Regions from separate parts of the Ruegeria sp. AM5 genome, predicted to be linked through region 1. Evidence: riboswitches for the same ligand, from Rfam matches in the RefSeq annotation. Region 1 holds a riboswitch; each other region holds the start of a gene.

What was found. Region 1 has a riboswitch for cobalamin ahead of ACR0AH_RS09835 (DUF1636 family protein). Riboswitches for the same ligand answer to the same signal wherever they lie in the genome.
Region 2: another riboswitch for cobalamin. It lies ahead of ACR0AH_RS06795 (DUF1636 family protein); the one in region 1 lies ahead of ACR0AH_RS09835 (DUF1636 family protein).
Region 3: another riboswitch for cobalamin. It lies ahead of ACR0AH_RS19795 (hypothetical protein); the one in region 1 lies ahead of ACR0AH_RS09835 (DUF1636 family protein).
Region 4: another riboswitch for cobalamin. It lies ahead of ACR0AH_RS08590 (energy-coupling factor ABC transporter permease); the one in region 1 lies ahead of ACR0AH_RS09835 (DUF1636 family protein).

What each region holds. Positions count from the first base shown of each region.
Region 1 covers NZ_JBQFXC010000003.1:42,346-48,095, reverse strand. The annotation lists gene cobN (cobaltochelatase subunit CobN) at 1-2,117, opposite strand, end outside; gene cobW (cobalamin biosynthesis protein CobW) at 2,123-3,178, opposite strand; gene ACR0AH_RS09835 (DUF1636 family protein) at 3,175-3,555, opposite strand; cobalamin riboswitch at 3,641-3,847, opposite strand; gene ACR0AH_RS09830 (NAD(P)-dependent oxidoreductase) at 3,950-4,939, shown strand; gene ACR0AH_RS09825 (glycosyltransferase family 2 protein) at 5,054-5,750, shown strand, end outside.
Region 2 covers NZ_JBQFXC010000002.1:182,629-188,378, reverse strand. The annotation lists gene ACR0AH_RS06820 (GcvT family protein) at 1-105, opposite strand, end outside; gene ACR0AH_RS06815 (LysR substrate-binding domain-containing protein) at 361-1,254, shown strand; gene ACR0AH_RS06810 (FecCD family ABC transporter permease) at 1,309-2,322, opposite strand; gene ACR0AH_RS06805 (ABC transporter substrate-binding protein) at 2,324-3,271, opposite strand; gene ACR0AH_RS06800 (ABC transporter ATP-binding protein) at 3,290-4,075, opposite strand; gene ACR0AH_RS06795 (DUF1636 family protein) at 4,072-4,428, opposite strand; cobalamin riboswitch at 4,531-4,738, opposite strand; gene ACR0AH_RS06790 (catalase family protein) at 4,997-5,750, shown strand, end outside.
Region 3 covers NZ_JBQFXC010000016.1:616-6,365, forward strand. The annotation lists gene ACR0AH_RS19785 (DNA polymerase III subunit gamma/tau) at 1-1,258, opposite strand, end outside; gene ACR0AH_RS19790 (phosphatase domain-containing protein) at 1,431-1,931, shown strand; gene ACR0AH_RS19795 (hypothetical protein) at 1,936-2,343, opposite strand; cobalamin riboswitch at 2,435-2,654, opposite strand; gene ACR0AH_RS19800 (serine aminopeptidase domain-containing protein) at 2,777-3,634, shown strand; gene rsgA (ribosome small subunit-dependent GTPase A) at 3,671-4,699, opposite strand; RNA gene ffs (signal recognition particle sRNA small type) at 4,859-4,957, opposite strand; gene ACR0AH_RS19815 (bifunctional 2',3'-cyclic-nucleotide 2'-phosphodiesterase/3'-nucleotidase) at 4,996-5,750, opposite strand, start outside.
Region 4 covers NZ_JBQFXC010000002.1:605,727-611,476, forward strand. The annotation lists gene ACR0AH_RS08575 (heavy metal translocating P-type ATPase) at 1-12, opposite strand, end outside; gene ACR0AH_RS08580 (hypothetical protein) at 172-471, shown strand; gene ACR0AH_RS08585 (L,D-transpeptidase) at 513-1,175, opposite strand; cobalamin riboswitch at 1,391-1,603, shown strand; gene ACR0AH_RS08590 (energy-coupling factor ABC transporter permease) at 1,680-2,363, shown strand; gene ACR0AH_RS08595 (transglutaminase-like cysteine peptidase) at 2,469-2,708, opposite strand; gene ACR0AH_RS08600 (aminotransferase class V-fold PLP-dependent enzyme) at 2,967-4,217, shown strand; gene ACR0AH_RS08605 (GcvT family protein) at 4,239-5,750, shown strand, end outside.

The DNA of each region.
Region 1 (5,750 bases):
GCTAAAGCGTCAATCAGGGCAGAGCGTTCAGCTTGGGCTGAGGGGGCAGCGTCGAAATTGCCCGTCTCATCGGGGACGCGCCCAAAGATATGCAGCCCATCACCGAACTGGCTTTCCTTGATGTCGCAGACAAATCGGTCAATGCGCGTGATCGCCTCGGCGGTACAGGTGGCCTGATCGAGGCCAAGATCGCTTTCCAGCCCGATCGCCTGCGCCTCGTCCCGGATATCTTCCTGCAGGCGGTCACGGCGTTTGGGGTCGAGGCCATCCGCATTCGAGAACTCGTCCAACAGCGATTCCAGTCGCACCATGCGATCTGGTGTGCCGCTTTCCTTCATCGGGGGGGGGATATGGCCCAACGTGACCGCCCCGATCCGGCGCTTGGCCTGCGCGGCCTCGCCGGGGTCGTTGACAATGAAGGGGTAGATCACCGGCAGATCGCCGATTAACGCCTCGGGCCAACATTCGTTGCACAAGGCGACTGATTTTCCCGGCAACCATTCCAGCGTGCCATGTGCGCCGATATGGATCAGCGTATCCGCGCCCAATCCTTTGCGCAGCCACAAGTAAAAGGCGACGTAGGCGTGGCGCGGTGTGCGCGACAGATCGTGATAGTCGTCATCGCGCAGTTCGGGTGTGCCGCGTTCGGGCTGCAGCGCGATCAGAGCCTTTCCGCGACGCAGCGCAGTGAAGTGGAATGCGCCGTTTGTGAAAGCAGGGTCGTCTTCGGGAGTGCCCCAAACCTTATTGAGATCGGCGCGGAGTGTTTCCGGCAGCGCCGCCAGCGCCGCCTGATAATCCTCTAGCGGCCATGAAATCCGGGCATCAAGAAGAGTTTCAGCAATTGGCTCGGCAGGCGCGGTGTCATACCCTTCGCCTTGCAGATCGAGCAACATTGCCTCAGCCGAGGCCAGCGCATCCAGACCCACTGCATGTGCCATCTGCCAGTCTTTGCCGGGATAGGTCGATAGTACCAGCGCCGGAACCTGCTCCGCTTTGGGTTTGTCGTGAAGGTTCAGCCAGCCGGAGATGCGGTTGATGATGGCTTCGATCCGTTCGGGTTCAGCCCGATGAGCGAAGCGAGAATATTCGAGATGCGGGTCGCGTTTGCCCGGCTCTTTGAAGGATACGATGCCCGCGTTGATCCGCCCGTCCACTTCCGGAAGGACCACATGCATGGCAAGATCAGCTGGTGAAAGGCCACGTTCCGCTTCGGCCCACGCTTTGCGGCGTGAGGTGGCCAGCGCGACCTGAAAGACCGGCACCTCTGCCACATCGAGAGGTGAGGTGCCTGATGCGCCCTTGCCAGAGAATGAGGTGGCGTTGACGATCGCCGAAGGCTTCAGCGCCACAATAGTCTCGCGCAGCCAATCGGCAGCATTTGGTGCTTTGAGCGACGGGGCAAACAGGCCGACTGCCTCAAAACCCCGCGCGCGCAAGCTGCGGATCAGCGCTGCGATTGGGGCTGTGTCCGCCGAGGTCAGATAAGCACGATAGAGGGTTACGATGATACGTTTCGCATCACCGGGCAGAGCGTTTTCTGCAGGGATCACACCGCGATCCGGGCACCAGGCGCCGCATTCAGGGATGGTCTTCGCGCCCATGACCGGACCTGCATACAACCCCGCAGCCAGTGCCATCTGCGCCAGAGCGGCCTGCGCCGCGACCTCACCGCCGGTGTCGCACAGATGCGCCAGCCGCCGCAGGGTCGAGACAGGCAGGGTAGAGTAATCATCCAGCCGCGTATCCTCGCGACCGTCTGCGGGCAGCACGGCCAGTGCAATCCCTTTGGCCTGCGCCAGCGCCAGAACCTGCTGCAAGCCGTACGCCCAATAGGGCACTCCACCGATCAGACGGATCAGGATGCCCTTTGCGCCCTCCAGTGTCTGCTCGACATATGTGTCGACTGAGAGGGGATGCTTCAGCGCCGTCAGATTGGCCAGCCGCATCGTTGGCATGCGTCCTTCAGGCCCACCTCCACGATGCCATCCCGCCGCGAAAGCGCCAAGGTCACTGTCGGAAAAGGACAGCACCACCAGGTCCGCCGGGCTCTGACCCAGATCGGTCGGGGTCTCGGTTTCTTCGAGCCCATGGCTTTCGCGGAAGACGACGTGCATAGGTCTTACTCGGCAGCCTCGGTTACACCCACGAGGATATCCCGGATCTCGGCCTCTTTGATATCGTCATGCTCGGCAATGACCACAAGGCGCGAGCGACGGTCTTCGCGGGGCTCCCATGGGCGGTCATATTGGTGACGCACGCGCGCACCGACGGCCTGAACCAGTAGGCGCATGGGCTTGCCCTGAACGGCGGCATAGCCTTTGACGCGCAGGATATTCAACTCGTTGGCCAATCGTTCAATCTTGGCGACCAGATCAATCGGATCGGTTTGCTCGGGCAGTTCAACGATGATGCTTTCGAAATCGTCATGCTCGTGATCGTGATGGCCGTCGTGATGGCTGGGACGCGCGTCCATGTCATCCTCGGCCGCGGCTTCTAGACCCAGCACGACGCGGACGTCCACGGCACCCTCAGCCACTTCGACTACGGGCAGAGGGCGGGGCGCTTCGGCGGCGATGATCTCTTTCGCTTTCGCAACGCCTTCCGGGCCAGCCAGATCAGGCTTGGTCAGCAGAATGATGTCGGCGCAGGAAATCTGATCCTCGAACACCTCGGACAAGGGAGTTTCATGATCAATCGAGTCATCTGCCATGCGTTGCGCATCCACCGCCTCGACATTCGGAGCGAACCGACCAGCGGCCACGGCCTCGGCGTCGGCCAGAGCAATCACGCCATCGACGGTTATTTTCGAGCGGATATCGGGCCAGTCGAACGCCTTCAACAACGGTTTAGGCAGGGCAAGACCGGAGGTTTCGATCAGGATGTGATCGGGGCGCGGCTCTAGTGCCATCAGGGCTTCAATGGTCGGGATGAAATCATCGGCCACGGTGCAGCAGATGCAACCATTGGCCAGTTCCATGATGTTTTCCGCGGGGCAATCAGGAATGGCGCAGGACTTCAGGATATCGCCATCGACGCCGACATCGCCGAATTCGTTGACGACCACCGCCAGACGCTTGCCCTGCGGGTTCTGCATCAGATGGCGCACCAGTGTGGTTTTGCCCGAGCCCAAAAAGCCGGTGATCACAGTGACGGGGAGTTTTTCGAGATTGCTCATTTCAGGGCTCCAATCGGGGGAATGCGGGCCGCACAGTTTTTGCGGAAATGTTCGGGACGTTCGCGCCATTTGACCAAACCGTCCTCGGTGGCGAGGTATTTGGCTGCGCCTTCGACGATGGTTTCGACATGGTCGATCTCGTTCAGATGCTCATACACGAAAGTCCAGCGATCCGGTCCTCCGCGTAGCACGATCGAGCAGCCTTCATCGCAATTCGACAGGCATTCCACAGCTTTCAAGGTAATGCCTTCGGGCAGGCCCGCCTGTTCAAGCGCCTTGTGCAGCAACGTGCCGGGGCGCTGGGCGTCATCCTCGACAGGCAGCCCGCGACGGCAGGTAGTGCAAACCAACAGTTCGACCGGTGCGGTCTCGGTCATGTCTCTCATCCCCCCAAATCCTCTTCGTGGGGGACGGGGTTTCATGCGGGCCGATCACAGCCCCACACCGGAACACCCCGTCCGGTTTCATCTTCGGGCGTTGGCAGGTCTCCCGGCTTGCGGATGTCAGAGGAGGCCTCTGTCGGATGTCCCGCCTTCCCGGCCATACTGCCAGTGGCTTTGGGCACCCTCTCCGGTCACGGTCGCGGGGGCGGCTGCGTTTGACGGCAAAAACCGCTGACGCATTCCCTTTTCATCTGCTCTCGCAGACACCAACGAAAGGGACATGCGGCAGGGCAGGGTTGCTTGTCAAGCGAGTCGCGCCGATCCGTGAAAAAGCGGATAAAAAGCGACCTGTCGGGGTCGCTGGGCGGCATGATACTTCTGCAACGACATGCTGGCATGGCAGCAAGATGCGAACAGGAGGATACCGCGCATGAAAGTAGGGTTTATCGGGCTGGGGAATGTAGGGGGCAAGCTATCTGGATCGCTGCTACGAAACGGTATCGATCTGACGGTTCATGACCTGAACCCGGATCTGGTGACCGAATTCGTCGCCAAGGGTGCCAAAGCCGCCAAAAGTCCGGCGCAGCTGATGCGTGATTGCGATGCGGTGATAACCTGTTTGCCTTCTCCTGCGGCCTCGGATGCGGTGATGCAGGAAATGTTGCCAGAGGTCGGCCCTGGCAAAATCTGGATGGAAATGTCGACCACCGATGAAGCCGAAGTCAAACGCCTTGGCGCAATGGTCATTGAACGAGGCGGGGCTGCAGTGGATTGCCCGGTTTCCGGCGGATGTCACCGGGCAGCGACGGGTAATATCTCGATCTTCGCAGGCTGTGATCGTGAGACTTTTGAACGTATCCTGCCATTCCTGACCACCATGGGGCGGCGCATTTTGCACACGGGCGATCTGGGCTCGGCCTCTGTTCTGAAGGTGTTGACCAATTATCTGGCTACCGCCAACCTGATCACCTGCGCCGAGGCATTGGTGACAGCCAAGGCCGCCGGCATGGACCTTGGAACCACCTATGAGGCGATTAAGATATCGTCAGGCACATCCTTCGTGCACGAGACCGAAAGTCAGGTCATCCTGAACGGCTCGCGCGATATTTCCTTCACCATGGACCTGGTGAAAAAAGATATCGGTCTGTTTCAGGAGGTCGCCGACCGTGCCGGAGTTCCTCTTGAGATAAACCCATTGATGATCAAGATTTTCGAAGATGGCATCGCGCGATATGGTGAGCGTGAATTGTCCCCGAACATCATCAGGCGGCTAGAGGACGCGACCGGACTGGAGATCCAGGCGCCAGGGTTCCCAACCGAGATGCTGGACGACGAGCCAGAAGAACCGGGTTATGAGGTGATCCCACAGAATCGGTAGATAGATTAATCGGCAAGCATTGCGGCTGTCTGGCGACCTGGTTGGACAAAATTCTGGTGCTATTCTAAATAGGTCGACAGGAGTCCGACACCGGCACAGGCAAGAGAACAACTTATGACGAATGAGACCTTTCTCATCGTAACAACGATGAAAAACGAAGGGCCTTTCATGATCGATTGGGTGGCCTACAACCACGCAATCGGTTTTGATGACATTCTGATTTATACCAATGATTGCGCTGATGGTACCGATGCCATGGGTGACCGGTTGCAAGTGCTTGGCTGGGCTCACCACCAACGAAACAGACTGGGTCCGCGCGCTGCGCCTCAGGTTCGTGCATTTTCGCTTGCGCGGAATCACCCAAGCTATCTGTCTTCGGATTGGATTCTCAGTTTGGATGTGGACGAGTATATCAATATCCGTTTGCCCAATAGTGATATAAGAAGCCTCGTTGAGGCCAGCGGCGTGGCGGACGCGATCTCGATCTGCTGGCGCATGTTCGGAAACGCGGGTCAGAACGATTTCGTTGATCGACCCGTACCTGAGACTTTCTTTCTGGCCGCCACCGAAGACGGCTATCCGCATCATCGGACCAAAGGGTTCAAAACGCTGTTCCGCAACAACGGAAAATTCAGCCGTTTTCGCGCCCATCGTCCCAGGATCAATCCAGAAGATGCACCGAACCCTGACGCGCCATACGAAGGCGTGTTGTGGCGGGATTCGGGCGGGAACCTCTACCCAGCAGACCAAGTGAAATGGAAAGCATGGCGTGGTTTCAGCCATGAATTCGCGCGCATTCATCATTATGCTG
Region 2 (5,750 bases), on a different contig from region 1:
TTCCAGCATAACGGCATCAGAGCATCCATGTTCAGTCAGCCCATATAGAATTGACGCCCCGACGCATCCACCACCGACAACCACGACTTTTGCATGTGACTGCATACTGCAACTCCTTCAACTTGTGCACGACCAACCGGGGGTCGCATTGCATGACGAAAGATCGATATGAACACCAAGGGTCTTGAGGGCCTTTGATACATCCATTGATCATGTCTCAAACGGTTGTGGCGAATTTTCACCGTGAACCGCTGGCGGGCAATTGCAAAAAGATTCACTTTGAATAAGATCAGCTAAGCCTGATCTTCGGATAGTGCTTATATAATATTGGATTTACAAACCATCACAGGTCAAATCACCTTGCTCAACAGGCCCTACGATCTTCCACCTGTAAGTTCGCTTATCAGCTTTGAGGCTGCTGCGCGGCATGTAAGCTTCAAGACCGCCGCAGAAGAGCTGAACGTCACGCCGGCCGCAATCAGCCATCAGGTCAAAGCGCTGGAGAACGAGCTGCAATGCGCGCTGTTTCTGCGCCATCATCGCGGCGTGGAACTTACTGAAAGCGGTGCTTATCTTCTTGTTGCCCTTCAACGTGGTCTGGAAGGCATCAGCGAAGCCCTTGGGCAGTTGCGGCGTCAATATGACAGAAAAGGTGTAACGATCCGCTCAACCACGGCAGTCAGTTCACTTTGGCTCACCCCGCGCCTTGCGCAGTTCTGGAAGCAATACGGACATGTTTCCGTGACGCAGGTCGTGACTGACCTCGGCATCGACACGTCAAAATGCGACCTAAGTATCCATTACGGCGATTCCAGCCGCGAAACGGGCATCTTCAAGACACTATTTCACGACAAGATCATGGCGCTTTGCAGCCCAAGGTTTGCGCAACAGAATCCCATCAAACGTGTTGAAGATATTGCCAGGGTCCCCCTAATTCATCTCGACGCTCCGGATACCGGCTGGACCGACTGGCGTGCCTGGACCCAGAAACTCGGCTATGAAGGCCCCCTGAATTCCGCGCATCGGGTCAACAATTACACTATCGCGCTTCAGGCCGCGCAGGACGATATGGGCGCGGTGCTGGGATGGGAGGGACTGACCTCGGAGCTGACCGCATCCGGAAAACTGGTCAGACTGTTGCCGCAAACCATCTCATCGCAACTGGATTTCTACGTGAAACTACACAACACCTCATCCGACCGCGCCAAGCTTGTGTTCAAGTGGCTCGGCCAAGCGGCTGACGGAAAGGTATAAACTCGGCTCAGACCTGATCAGGACGAAATATCTTGTGAGCGAAGATCGAGGGCCTTACCGTTGATTTCTCGCAGTCCTGAATAAAAGCAAGAATACAAACACCGATCCGATTGAAGTTGTGACGATCCCCACCGGCAATTCCTGCGGAGCCAGCAGAAGCCTGCTGAGAATGTCAGAGCCGGTCAACAAGGCAGCACCAACCATAGCGGCGGTAGGTAGAATGTTTTTGTGCAGCGGACCTGCGATCCCGCGTGCAATATGCGGCACCATCAGACCGACAAAACCAATCACCCCGGCTACGGAAACAAACACGGCCGTTGCCAACGCTGCGGTGAAAAACATGCTGAACCGCAGACCCCGAACCGGCACACCCAGAGTAGCGGCAGTCAAATCCCCGGTCAGCAGCGCATCCAACCAGCGGCTGCGATAAAGCGAATAGCTCAGGATCAGCAGCAGACCGATGCACACCAGCGGGAACGTCTCCCAACGGGCCAGGCCCAGCCCCCCCAGCATCCAGAAGATGACAGAATGGGCGGCGCGGCTATCGCCGGCGAAAATCAGATAGTTGGTGATGGCCGAAAACAAAAACGACACAGCCAGACCCGCAAGGATCAGCTTCTCCGGTGCGCTGGTGCGAAGCCCATGAACCAGCGCCAGCACGATGCCCGACGCCACAAGACCGCCGCAAAAGGCAGCCAGCGGCAGAGTCCAGAAACCCAGAATATCTCCGGTCACGGTAATTACAAACACCGCCCCCGCTGCCGCGCCCGAGGACAGGCCGAACAGAAATGGATCGGCAAGGTCATTACGTGTGGTCGTTTGCAGCACCACGCCAACGATGCCCAGCCCGGCACCGATCACGGCTGCAAACAACGCGCGGGGCAATCGCAGGTCGAATACGATCCTATGCAGCGGTGACATCTCTCCGTCCTGCAACCCGGTACCGCGCAATATCGCGGTGAAGGTGTCGGACAAAGGAATCGAGGTTGTGCCGTAGATCGTGGAAATCAGCAAAAGGGCGGTCAGAACGACCGCCCCCAGCAACAACGTCAGGCCCAGTCGGCCCATATTAGCTCTGACCCGGATGCATCGCGCGCGCCATCTTCGAGATCGCTTCGATATTTGCCGGTCCCGGCGTTAGCTCTTCGTAGCGCAATCCGATCCAGCGTTCGTTCTTGACGGCATCAGTCTGCGACATGACGGGATGTTCCTGCAGGAACTTGAAGGTGTCCTCGGCACCATTGCCGGTCTGATAATCCAACAAAACCAGGAATTCCGGGTTCGATGCGGCAACGGCCTCCCACGAAGTGCGGCCCCAGCTCGTGTCCATATCATGAGTGACGTTTTCACCACCGGCGGCTGTGATCATCGCGTCGGGAATCGCGAATTTACCGGCGGTAAACGGAGCATCTGCAGGACCATCCAGAAGAAAGACGCGGGGCTTGGGCAGTTCAGCAGTCTTGGCTTCGATCGCTGCCAGCTGCTCTTTCCAGCCCGAGACCAGAGCCTCGGCCTTGTCTTCGACTTGCATCACCTTGCCCAAGCGCAACACATCGCCAAACAGAAGATCCATGCTGGCTTCGGGGCGATCCTTGTCCAGATGGACACAGCTTTCCGTTAGAACCAAGGTCTTGATTCCGAACGGTTCCAATGTATCTGGGGTCACATCACCACCCGGCTTCATGCCATAGTACCAACCGGCAAAGAACAGGTCGGGTTCAACCGCCACCAAGTTTTCGACGGTCGGATATTTCGGCGCAAGCTCGGGGATGTCGCCGCGCAGGGCATCAAAATCAGGGCTGGTCTTGTACCAGCCGGTGATGCCGGTCAGGCCGACGATCTTGTCCTGCAGACCCAATGCAAAAGCCATATCGGTCATGTTCATGTCATGCACAACCAGGCGCTCGGGCGCGGTATCAAAAACCAGCTGTTCGCCGCAGTTGTCTACGGTGACTTCTTGCGCAGCAGCACCGCTTGCCATGGCGGTGGCCAACGCCACGGGCCAGATGTATTTCATCTCAGTGTGTTCCTTCGACTAAGTTGAGATTGTGGTTCTTCGAATATCAAGCGCCGGGATCACGCGGCCTTCGTGGAGAAAGCAGAGGAAATCAACGCCAAAAGTTTCGCGGACTCTTTCGGGTGTCAGCACCTTGTCCACCGATCCAAACTCGATCATGCGGGTCGATTTCATCAGCGCCACGTGTGTGGCGAATTCGGGGATCATGACCAGATCGTGTACGATCATGACCACGGTGATCCCAAGCTCGGCGACCAAAGACAGCATCCGCCCTTTTGCATCAGGATCCAGATGGTTGGTCGGTTCGTCCAGAAACAGCAACGAAGGGTTCTGCGCCAAAGCACGTGCGATATGGGCACGCTGACGTTCGCCTCCGGACAGTTGGGCCATGCGCTTGTCCGCGAGATTGGCGAGACCGGTCAGGTCTAAAATCCGGTCCAGCTCTTGCGCGTGGCCTTCGGCAGAGCGGTCCGCACGGATGGGTATTTGCCCCAGCGCAACATAATCGCGCAACGCCAAGCGTCCATCGGGCAGTTCCTGCTGACCTACCACTGCAATCATGCGCGCACGCTCTTTGGCGGAGAGCTGTTTCAGACTGCGTCCTTTGATCCGAACATCGCCAAGTGCCAGCGGCTCAGCGCCGCACAACAGATTGAGAAGCGTCGTTTTCCCCGCCCCGTTCGGGCCGGCGATGGCTAGAATGGAACCCTCGTACAACTCGAACGAGACGCCCTGCAACAGGACATCTCCGGTAAGGGCATAATACTCAAGGTTTTCGGCAATCAGAAAGGGTGGCAACGTCATTGCGATGCCCCCTGTTCGATCCGCGGCATGCGCGAGAGGGTTTTATTGAACAACGCCTGCGGGCGATCAGTGGCATTTGTCCAGCCATCCGGGCTTTCACGATACTGCGCTGCAAACTCAGCCAGCGCCTGCACCTCATCCGCGGTCTGAATGCCACCAAAAAGGTATTGCGCCTTTCCTACGGCCTGGAACCCAACCGTTCTGGGACTATCGCAGCCTGCCATGCAAGACGACGCGCGGATCGCAAAACTGCGATGTAATTTCCCAGTCAACGCATCGCAAATTTCATCAAGGGGCAGCCCTTCAGTGCAGCTTTCGCAGACTAGAATGAAATGATCAGGCGTATCTGGCATGGTCCACTCCACTTGTTTCCAAGCGCATGCGGAAGCTGCCGACAATGTAAACACGCGATTGACGCGCCATCAAAGCCTCCTTCCAGGACGCCCCGCCCCGGGTTGGTTAAACATCTGATGGCAGGTCTCCTGACTTGCGGGTCCACGCTCGGCCAACCTTCCCGACCCTGTGGACCAGTGGCTGTTTGGCCTTGCTCACCGCTTACAGTTGCGGGGGCAGTTACGGAATTGGCACCTTTTGGCAAACCTCACCGTATTCCCTTTTCATCCCGCGGCAACACCACCGGGAACCATCAATCGATTGAGTGCCCGAGAACACCGGACACGTCAATGATAAAGTCGAAGGCGCCGAACTCTGGTCGAGGATCGAGCGCGGGCAACCACGTGTCCGTAGCACCAACCGAATGGGTTGGGCTGCGCGCCGAATTTGTCTGGCCACGGGTGTCCATAGTTGGTGTGTTTGGAAATTAGACAATCTGAGGTAAGCTGAACAAATTTAGAGGTTTAGCTTTGTCAGCGCCTTACCCCTGATTGATCATTGCCTGGGTTTATCCAAGGAGACGGTTCTTTGACGCATGTTTCGCAAAACGCATTGCCGCCGGATATTGTTGATGATGTCATTGACCACAATCTCGAGGCCGTTGCACGGTGGAAAAGCCATCGCTTAAGGGCTCAGCATGGGCGCAGTCACGGGTGTGTGGCTGCAACATTCACCGTCAGAAACGATCTACCAGAACAGTTCCGTCACGGCCTGTTTGAACAGCCCGCAGCCTATTCAGCCGCACTTCGCTTTTCCAACGGCGCGCATCTGGATGACCGGAAATCGGATGCCCACGGGATGGCGATCAAGCTTTTTGACGTGCCAGGCCCCAAGCTGATCGACGCCGAAGCACTTGCGCATCTGGGGACCACACAACTCAGCGACGAGTTCGATTTTGTATTGGTCGATCAGGATGTGTTTCCCAGCTATGTCCCCGATGAATATGAGCGATTGGGCAGGCTTGTCGCCACATTACAAGCGGTCCAGCACGCGATCAAAGGGCGACGAAATTGGAGCCTTAGGTTGATCATCAAAGGGCTGCGCGCAGGATTTCGAGCCTTCCTCACTCGTGAAGGCAAGCGTCAGTTTCGCGTCGCGAGTGATTTCGCCTCGAACTATATGCACTCACCTTTTGAGGTCCATTTCTGGTCGACAACACCGTATCGGCTGGGCCCCGATCTAACGATCAGATACCTGGCCCGCAGCGCTAAACTAAAAATTCCGGCACATCCGGTAGACGACCCAGATGGGATCGGGCAGTGTTTGCGGCAAGACGTGGCCG
Region 3 (5,750 bases), on a different contig from region 1:
CGGCATAGGCCGATCGGGCCACAGCCTGTGGCGCGGCAGGAGCATGTCCCGGCGCACCGATTCCCTTGCCGGGGCCACCATTGGGCGGCGGAGGCGTATCTTGCAGACGCTTGATCAGCTCCTCCGGGCTAGGCAAGTCGGCCACATGGGTCAGGCGGATCACGGCCATTTCCGCAGCCATCATTGCGTTGGGTGCGGCGGAAACTTCCTCGAGCGCTTTCAGCAGCATTTGCCACATGCGTGTAAGGACTCGCATGGGCAGAGCCTCGGCCATTTGTTGACCTCGGGCGCGTTCGTCGGGGGAAACGGTGGGATCTTCGGCGGCATCCGGGGTGATCTTGACCACCGAAACCCAATGCGTGATTTCAGCCAGATCGCGTAAGACGGCGAGTGGATCAGCCCCTTCGGCATATTGCCCGCTCAGCTCGGTCAACGCGCCTGCAGCATCGCCGCGCAGGATCATATCCATCAGATCCAGCACCCGGCCCCGATCGGCCAGCCCCAGCATCGCGCGCACCTGATCCGCGCTGGTTTCACCGGCCCCGTGCGAGATCGCTTGATCCAGCAGTGAGGTCGCATCCCGCGCCGATCCCTCGGCGGCCCGGGTGATCAACGATAACGCATCCTCGGCAATCTGTGCCCCTTCGGCACCTGCAATCTTGCGCAGCAGTCCGATCATATCCTCCGGCTCGATCCGGCGCAGATCAAAGCGCTGGCAACGGGACAGGACGGTCACCGGGACCTTGCGAATCTCGGTGGTGGCAAAGATGAACTTCACGTGTTCGGGGGGTTCTTCCAGCGTCTTGAGCAGCGCGTTAAAAGCGCTGGTCGACAGCATGTGAACCTCGTCGATGATATAGATCTTGTAGCGCGCGGATGCAGCGCGATAGCGTACGCTGTCGATGATCTCGCGGATGTCATTGACACCGGTGCGGCTGGCGGCGTCCATCTCCATCACGTCGACATGGCGGCCCTCCATGATAGCCACGCAATGTTCACATTGACCGCAGGGTTCGGTTGTAGGGCCGCCGCTGCCATCGGGACCGATGCAGTTCATACCCTTGGCTATGATCCGAGCGGTCGTCGTCTTGCCGGTACCGCGGATACCGGTCATGATGAAGGCCTGCGCGATCCGGTCCGCCTCGAAGGCGTTTTTCAGAGTGCGCACCATGGCGTCCTGACCGACCAGATCGGCAAAGGTTTCGGGGCGGTATTTGCGGGCAAGAACCTGGTAGGCGGGGCTGGGCGTCTCGGTCATGTCTGCTCTGTCGGATTCGCGTTACGCCGCAGCGTAGAGGCCCCCGCCGCCCGCGTCCACAGCCAGCCGGGACGATTTTCATTTTGGAATGCGTGGGTATGCGGCTAAAATCCACTCTATTCTATTTACTGGACCAGTATGTTTTTGGGTAAAGTTTGTTTGGGGGGAGATTATGTCGCAACTGGTGGTTTATGCGTTGCAGGTTGGCGGAGGCACCTTGGCCTTGTCCTCGATGCCTGGGCGTGGAGGAACGTATGCAGAAGACCTTGATCTTATCGCAGACTGGAAGCCGGGACTTGTGATCTCGATGACCACTGAGGTCGAGATGATTCAGGATGGTGCGCGGAATTTTGGCGCTGATATTCAGGGGCGTGCCAGCAGATGGGTGCATTTGCCGATCGAAGATTTTGGCACGCCACCCAAAGAGATTTTGGACCGCTGGCCCCGCGTTGGCGCGACCGCACGTCAGGCGTTGTCAGGTGGTGGCCGTGTGCTAGTGCATTGCCGTGGTGGCTGTGGCCGATCCGGGATGGTGGTTCTGCGTCTGATGGTTGAATGCGGTGAACGGCCTGAGGCGGCATTGAAGCGATTGCGTACGGTGCGTCCTTGCGCAGTCGAGACAAATGCCCAGATGCTTTGGGCCGTTGAACCGGCCCGTGTTCAAGCCGTTTGACGGCTTAGACACCAACATGTGGCGAGATTTCGCCACCGTTGTGCTGCACCAGAAGCGAAGCCTCAAGCATGGCGCAAGGAGGATTCCTAAGCAGGTCTGCGGGTAGGCTGCGGTACTCGGTTCCGAACATCATGTCTGCGTAGTCATCCAGCCGGCCGGTATCGATTTCAGGATCGGTTCCGCAGAATACACGTATCTGGTCGCATTGGGCGCGAAAGCGGGCGGTGCATCCTTCCGGGCAGTGCGACAGATCTATGGTGCCTTCAATCTCAAACTCAGTTTTCGTGACCGGTTTTGTGGCGGACATGGTCTGCGTCAGAGCCCGCGCCATCTGTGCCAATGCGGGGCAGGGTGCGCCAGTACGTTGGCACACGGTCGCCGCGAATTCGTGTGTTTTGGTCTTCCAGATCATCAATGCGCCCTCCGCGCGCAAGGCGAGGGCGTGGCACAGGTTGGTCGTTGCGGAGCACGATCAAACCCGTCCCGGACTCCCCGCCCGAGTTTCGGTTCTACATCTGATGGCAGGTCTCCTGACTTGCGGGTCATCGCTTTGCCGACCTTCCCAGCCTTCAAGGCCAGTGGTATCTCGGCATTGCTCTCCGCTTACAGTTGCGGGGGCAGTCTCGGACTAGGTTCTTTCCGGATTTATCCGGGCAGAACCGCACCGTGTTCCCTTTTCATCCCGGCCCGATTGGGCGCGAGAACCATCGCGACATGGCTATCGGCTGCGCCGTGCCCGAGTCAAGAAGATTGCGTCAGGCAAGTGACGTACGGTCCAGCCACGTCAACCTTGACTTGAGGCGCTTCGGGTGAACTGATCAGTTCAGTCGGTATTGGAGGGCACCATGTTGGACACACAGCAGGCGGTTGTGACCGAGGATTTTCAGATCCCGTCCGACCCGGCAATGTTGTCGGCGCGGCTTTACCGTCCGGTTGCCGACCCCGAAAAGGTGGTCGTCATAAACGGTGCGACTGGGGTGCCGAGGGATTACTATCAGTACTTCGCCCGATGGCTCGCCGAAGAACAGGGCATGGCCTGCCTGACTTACGATTACCGGGATTTTGGTCACTCTTTGGTGGGTTCGCAAAAGCGGTCAAATGTCACCATGGCCGATTGGGCGTTGATCGACATTCCATCCGCCCGGGCCGAGATGCGCCGACGGTTTCCGCAGGCCAAGCTATGGAGCATCGGTCATTCCTTGGGCGGAATGTTTGGCCCGATCCAACCCGATATCGATCAGATCGACAGGATGATCTGTGTCTGTTCGGGTCTGGTAACGCTGGCGGATCACCCTTGGCCTTATCGCGCTTTGGCGGCGTTGTTCTGGTATGGTCACGCGCCGCTGGTGGTCAAGGCGCTTGGCTACCTGCCCGGGCGGTTGGTCGGGTTTGGATCGGACCTGCCTGCCCAAGTCTATTGGCAATGGCGCAAATGGTGCACCGCCCCCAAAAGCTATGTGCCAGAGATCGGCACGACACTGCCCGCCGCCCGCTGGAAAGACTTGGGCAAACGTGTCGATCTGTTTACCTTCGCAGATGATGAAATGGTGCCGCCGGATGCTGTCTGGCGTCTTGCCGATCTCTATGGACCCAAAGCCGGGCGCCATCTGCTTGCACCAAGCGAATTCGGAGTGTCCAAGATCGGCCATATCGGTGCATTCGCAAGACGGAATGCGGCAGTCTGGCCTAGGCTGATCGCCTGATAGCGCTGGGCACCGGTAGGTCGGTGCCCAGCTTCGTTATAGCCCTTTACGGGATTTTTTCTCGTGCATCACGCTGCGCACCATCTTGCCGAAAGCCTTGTCACGGGCGCGGGCCTGCGCCACCGAAGCGGAATTGTGTTGGTCTTCGCGCCGCAGCTTGCGCCAGCGGTCCAGCCGCGCGGGATCAAGCGTACCAGCGTCGATTGCCGCCTGCACCGCACATCCGGGCTCAGACTCGTGCTGACAATCCGAGAAGCGGCAATCCAGGCTGAGGTCTGAGATGTCCGAAAATACCTCATCCAACCCCTCCTGCGCATCCAGCAGACGCAACGCGCGCATGCCGGGCGTATCGATCAGCCAGCCGCCATTGCGCATGCGATGCAAGGCGCGTGCAGTTGTTGTGTGCCTGCCGCGCGCATCGTCTTCGCGAATACCTGCGGTGGCCTGATCCTGCCCCGTCATCCCGTTGGCGAGCGTCGTTTTCCCAACGCCGGATGATCCAAGCAAGGCGCTGGTTTGTCCTTTCGGACACCACGACAGAACTTGTTCGAGATCGCCGTGATCCAGCGCGTTGACCGCAAGTACCGTCAGAAACGGGGCGAGCGATTGGGCTTGATCTACATAAAGGCTCGGATCATCGCACATGTCCGATTTGGTCAGAACGACCACCGGATAGCAGCCTGCCTGATGCGCCAGCGCAAGATACCGCTCCAATCGTGGCATATTGAAATCGGCGTTGCAGGAACTGACGATGAACAGCACATCAACATTTGCAGCAATCAGCTGCGCCGCTGCCCCTGTACCTGCGGCCCGGCGCTGCAGCAGGCTGCGCCGGTCCAGCACTCGGCGTATGCGTTTGTTTTCATCCGCCAGAACCCAATCCCCAACGGCATATGCGCCGGTTGATTGATCCAGAGATAACAAAGGCGATTCACCTTCAGGGCTCAGCCCGATCAGTCGATCCCGGTGTACGGCCGAGATGCGATACGGAAGAAGTGACGGATCAGCCGTATGCTGAGCCGCGAAATGAGAGGACCATCCGAGGTCCGAAAAGGAAAGTAACATTGGTCTGCCTGTGATCAGAAACAGCAATCCCGTCGAATGGCAATCGCGCATCCGCCGGCGACGTGTTCAGGCAATCAGTTGATCGGAAAGGATCAGAACCGGTCTGCCCGAAGGGTTTTTGCTACAATCATAAACGCCCTCCTGCGGCTGATAGGTTCTAAGTGAGAGGTTGGACATCGACCCAAGCGGGGCTCGTTGTGGCTGCTTCCTTCCGGACCTGACCAGGTTGGCGAGGCGCTCGCCCGCGCCAACCTCTCAAAGCCGATATAGGTGCATCCCCTGAAAATGGCAACCCGTCAGAAGGTCAGATGAATGCGCATGAAACCATCCGCATAGTCGGGCAGAATGCGTGGATGATACTCAGCAAGCTCTGCAACATGGTGTAGCGCGCGTGGCCCCGTTGTCAGGATCGCGCCCTGCCTTTGGTTTGGTACAAAAGAAAAGGGGCGCGGTGCATGCGCGAGTGGGTCGGCGGGCAATGTGCCCGCGACGTATTTGCATAGAATATCCTGTATGCTGATCTGAGGCAGGTCAATCATACGGGCTTGTCGCGCAATTGGAAAATGACCACCGCCATTGGCGCGGTAGTTATTGGTGGCGACAAGGAAACTCTGGTCAGGCGCAATCGGCTGCCCATCGAATTCCAGGTTGCGTATGCGGGAAAATGCCGGATCAATCACTCGACCGAGCGTATCGAACCGCGCCGGTTGCGAAAGATCGATCTGGTAGGTGACGCCATGCAGGACATCGAAATTGAAGCCCGTGCGCTGAGGATCGGCAAGATCGATCGGGGCGTCTGATCCAAGTTGATGGAACAGCCCGGCTGACATCTCAAGCCAGTCCCGAATCTGAGAACCTGAGGCCAGCATCGCGCGCAATTCATTAGGAAAGACACTGAGATCAGCGATATGTCGAACTGAAATCTCGCCTGAGGGGATATCAGTGTAGTACTTGCTTCCTGCGCGCCCGCCGAACTTTGCCGGGGCGGCTGACGATATGATCGGCAAATCTGCCCAGTCGGTATCGACCAAATGCGGGCGTAGGGCAGCGG
Region 4 (5,750 bases), on a different contig from region 1:
ATCGGATGACATGATTGGACCTCAAGAATCTCTATGGTCCTTTGTAAATAGTTCCTACAGTAACTAGAGCTTCAATACCTTTTTATATTTTTTCATCCGGGTTCTTTGCCTGCGATATTGTTAGTTCATTTCGTCTTGCGGGCCGGCCGTGTGGATGCAATCTAATTGCAGATGACGCTAAAAATTTGGAACAGATCAATGCAGAAACGGATCGCAATTACCATCACGTTAGTCTCGATTACGGCTGGTTGCTCAGCCCAGTTCACCGGGGCCAAAAGCAAAGCACTTGAACCAGGCAACGTGCCAGATTCGGTCGTAGCGCTGGCAGGGCCGGCGCAGGATTTGACCACGGCGCGCCTCCTGCCCGAAGACAATTGCTTTTGGTATGAGCACAGCGGACCCGTCGAGACGACATTGGTACCATTGCGCGCGACGAATGGCGCTCCGATCTGCATTGCGCGCGACGCCTGATCGAAATGAGGGCAGCGACGTCCATGTACGCTGCCCAATATTCATGAGCGGGCTGTGACGCTATCTTCGGCAGAGTATAGGAAAGCGGTCGAGCCGGTTTTCACGTTTGGGTAGAGGTCATTGATATGAGCCATGATCATTCGCACACATCCAGAACTTGCGCGACCGCCGATGCTTCTTGGCTCAGGCGTGCCGTGAATTCTGAGATATGTGTCTCGGTCTCCAACGTATAGATAAAGGGCACGAGAGCCGAGAGCATTATTCGGCCCGGGCTCCATGCCATTCCGGAATTCCGCGTATTCGGGGTTGCGCTCGATCATTGAAGCGGTTGGTGTCCAGTGTGGCCATTCGACCTTTCGGCGGATAACATAGGTGCCGGGCTCGTAAAGGTTCCCGCGCGCGATCGCTACGCCATAGCGCATTGCGGTCCCGCCTTCTTCGATATGATAGAGATAGCGCGCGACGGCATCCACATGGATGTCACCTGGAACCAAACCATCATTTGCCGCGACGCGTCTTGGTAAAAAACGGTCATGAACACCCCACGGATTTGAGGTCATTGGATCGTAACCAATTGGCGTGACCTGACTGTCCCAATAGGTCTTCTGCGATGCGGTTGGCCAGGTTTTGGCGATCAATGGACTGGCCGCAGACGCCGAGAACAGCGCTGTGGTGGATTGAATGAAATGGCGCCTTGTAAGCATAGGTCTCGTCCTGGTTCACAAGTTTAACGTATTTGGATCGCACTATCGCGAATTAATCCGAATCTTAAAGCCTCTAGCAGCTAGAGCTTCAAGAGGTTTCAGGTAACGCTTGGTTTACCCAGTTGATCACGTGACCGGTTGCGTGAATCCTGCTTCGGTCGAGTTTACATTGGAATAGGTCGCAAAGACAATTGACACAGGCGAAGCCGCCATTGTAGCGGTGATTTGTTTTCGGTTCCTGATGGCGGAAGCCAAAAGGATTAAAAGGGAATACGGTTCGGTGTTTTCAATGGCGCCAATTCCGTAACTGCCCCCGCAACTGTGAGCGGAGAGCGATGCCAAGACACCACTGGTTCGTAATGGAACCGGGAAGGTTGGCGGAGCGAGCACCCGCGAGTCAGGAGACCTGCCGTAAAGCGCCGGGCTATGCCCAGACTGAACCTGTCGGCCTTACGGTCGATTCAACCTGACAAGCCGCCGGGTGAGGCGGTAGGGAGAAAGAACATGCATATCGAACCGGGCATCGTGAATGGTGCCAAAATCGCGCTTTCCTATGTTACCGCCGCAGGTGCGGCTACTTACGCAGCGAAAGAAACGTTTTCCACATTGCGTGCGAATGGACCTGCATCTTTTGTTATGCGCTCGGTGCTCGCCACCGTTGGGGTTTTCCTTTTCTTCGAAGTCCTGCCGCATTTCCCGGTTGGTGTCTCTGAAGTCCACTTCATCCTGGGGTCGACGCTGTTTCTGCTTCTCGGTGCTGCACCCGCGGCTTTTGGATTGGCAGCTGGTCTCCTGATTCAGGGTGTGTTTTTTGCCCCGTTCGATCTTCCGCAGTACTTCATCAACCTGACCACTCTGCTGGTGCCGCTATTTGCGCTACAGGCACTGGCCAGCCGCATCATCGCACCCGGCACAGCATATGTTGACCTCAAATATGGCCAAGCTCTTGCCCTAAGTGCGACGTATCAGGGAGGAGTAGTCGCATGGGTTGGGTTCTGGGCCTTCTACGGCCAGGGTTTCGGCGCAGAAACCATGGCGTCGGTTCTGTCCTTTGGCGGCGCTTATATGCTGGTAATTGTCATTGAGCCGATTGCTGATCTGGCAGTGCTTGCGGCAGCCAAGGCAATGCGCGGTTTGAACAGTACAGGTCTGGTGACTCCGCGTTTGTACAACGCTGCGAAAGCTTGACCAAAGTTTGAAGCGGTGTCCTAAACTTGGGTTGCCGCGAAACAACCAGTAGTCGCAGGACCAAAATTTTATTGTGGCGCGTCTCTAGGGCGCGCCACATTGTTTTTAGCAGCTAGAAACCCGCACCCAACGATCAGGGTGATTTGGGTCCTGTATTCGTAGGAAAAGATACCTCGTTTCCTTCCACGATTTGATCCTGTTGGTGACACTGTCCAGAATCAAATCGCCATCACTCGAGCGACAAACTAGAACAGCATGGCCACTGCGATTGGTGTCCAAGACGGTAGCAATCAGTAGCTTCGCAGGGTCCAAGCCGTTCTGCATTAGCTCAAATTTCTTTTGCAAGGCGATGTCTCTAGAACAACGCTCAGGTTACAAACCGTCGGCCTGACCAGCGGTTTCTCAACCAAGCGAAGGCATGCGTGAGGGTGTGATCGGGCCGACGAAATTGAAATTCGCGAACCATATTGCTCTTGTGGCTGAGTTCTCTTGGCTCGATGGTCTCAATTTCCACCCACAATGCCCCAAGTTTTTTTGTGAGTAGTTTTGCAAAAAGGGCGCATATATCTTGCCAGAATGACATTTTCGCAGGAATGGTTCCCGATGACCAAGATCACTCCAGAATTGCTTGAACAAATCCGTGCCCGATTTGCGCAGGTTGACCACTGCCCGCAGCAGGGACCGCGTATTTTCTTTGAAAACGCGGGTGGGGCGCTGACGCTGAATTCGGTTGTGGGCACCTCGCAGGCTTATGCTGCGATCCCTGACAATCAGGGCCGCGACAACCCGGGAAGTCACGAACTGGTGCGGGTAATCAACAAGGCCAAAGAAGATATGGCCGTGTTCATGAACGCCCCCGGTGGCCAGTTCTTTGTCGGCGAAAGCGGGACCGAGCTGCTGTTTCGTTTGATAATGAACGCCTGTCTGGGCACAGGCACCGGTCGGGTGCTTGGCACAACGCTGGAACATCCCGCGACCCGAAGCGCTTGCGCGCGTTGGGCCGGGGTGGCCGGGCAAGATCATGTTCTGGTGGTCCATGACGACGCCACAGGCACCGTCACCGCAGATGCTTATGCGGCGCAGGTAACGCCGGACACAAAGGTTGCGACTATCGTGCACACCTCGCCGGTGACCGGTATGGGCGTGGATGTTGCGGCTGTGGCTGCCGAGATCCGCGCCGTTGCGCCCAATTGCTTCATCATAATCGACGGTATCCAGCACGCCGCGCATGGCCGGATCGACCTGACCGCCTATGATGTCGATGGCTATGTGATCTCGCCTTACAAGGTGTTCTCGCGCCATGGTTACGGGGTGGCCTGGATTTCTGACCGGCTGACCAAGCTGCCACATAACAGCTTGATCGACGGCCCCGCCGACAATTGGGAAATGGGGACGCGTGATACCGGCTCTTACGCTACAATGTCTGACGTAATCAGCTATTTCGAATGGCTGGGCGCACAGGTCAGCGACGCCACCGACCGGCGCGCAAAATTCGTCGCTGCCGGAGAGGCGATCCATGAGCAGGAAAAAGCGTTGACTGATGCGATGATCCGCGGAACCGGCAACCTGCCCGGGCTGGCCGAGATGGAGAAGGTGACCATTCTGGGCGGTGTCGATAACCCAGCACGCGAGGGACTGGTGTCACTGCAGGTCGAGGGCGTGCCGTCGGTCGATGTGGTCAAGCAACTGAACGAACAAGGCATCCGTACGCATTTGCGCAAGGCCGATCACTATTCGGGCAACATCCTCACACCGCTTGGCATGGACAGCTGCGTGCGTGTTTCGATGTGCCACTACAACAGCGTCGCCGAAGTGGCCCAGTTTCTGGGTGCAATGAAAACCATCGCCGCCTGAGGCATTTGAGAGGGGAAGCTCATGAAAACGCATGCGCAAGCGGTTGTAATCGGCGGCGGCCTAGCCGGCTGTTCAATTCTGTATCATCTCGCCAAGTTGGGTTGGACCGATGTGGTCCTGCTAGAGCGGGACGAACTGACCAGCGGCTCGACATGGCACGCGGCGGCCAACATTCATGGGCTGCATGACAACAACAATATCACCCGCATCCAGCACTATACGATGAATCTGTATAAAGAGCTGGAACAGGAAACCGGTCAAAGCTGCGGCGTGTTCCAGCCCGGCTCGCTCTATTTGGCGCAAACCGAAGAACGCGAACATCAGCTGCGCCTGCAGGAAGCCAAGGCTAAATTCTATGGTTTGAATTTCCACGAGGTCAGTCGCGAGAAGGCCAAGGAACTGCACCCGCTGGCGCAGTTCGACGATATCCGCTGCATCATGTATGAACCCGATGGCGGCAATGTGGATCCCTCGGGCGTGCCCCACGCCTATGCTGCCGGTGCCCGCGCCATGGGAGCAACCATAGAACGGTTCTGTCCGGTGCTAGGTACGGATCAGCAACCCGACGGGTCTTGGATCGTGCGTACCGCAAAGGGCGATATTCACACGCAATGGGTGGTGAATGCCGCTGGTCTTTGGGGCCGCGAAGTTGCGGCGCTGGCGGGGCTGACTCTGCCGTTGCAACCGACCGAGCACCAGTATTTCGTGACTGAATCCATCGAAGAAGTTGCCAATCTGGGCCGTCGCCTTCCGTCAATTGCAGACCGGGATGGCGAGTACTATTTCCGTCAGGAAGGCAACGGATTGCTCATCGGGGCCTATGAGAAGGACATGAAGTTCTGGGCCGAGGACGGTACGCCGCTGGACTTTGCCCATGACCTGTTCCCCGACGATTTGGATCGGATCATGGAAAACGTGATCCGCGCTACCGAACGTGTGCCAGTTGCCGCCACCGCAGGGGTCAAACGGGTGATCAACGGGCCGATGATCTGGTCTCCGGACTCCAGCGCCTTGTGGGGTCCGGTGCCCGAACTGAAGAACTATTTCCTCTGCGGCGGACTGATCCCGGGTTTCTCGCAATCGGGTGGTTTGGGCCTGCTGGCGGCGCAGTGGATGATCGAGGGCGAGCCGCAATACGACATGTTTGCATGGGATCTGGCCCGCTTCGGCGACTGGGCCGACAAAAAATTCACCAAGGCACGGGTTGAGGACCAGTATACCCACCGTTTTGCCATCCACTTCCCGAACGAGGAGCGTAGTGCAGGTCGCCCCGCCCGAGTCCGCCCTGCCTATAAAATGCAGAAAAACATGGGCTGTGTCTTTGGTCTGAACTGCGGCTGGGAGCATCCCCTATGGTTCGCCGATCAGTCCGGTGTACAGGAAACCAATGGCTTCACACGCCAGAACTGGTGGGAGCCGGTGGGACGTGAGGTACAGATGCTGCGGGAGAATGTGGGCGTCATCGACATATCGAATTTTGCGAACTACATCATCAAAGGACCCGGTGCGCAAGATTGGCTGGATCGCTTGGTC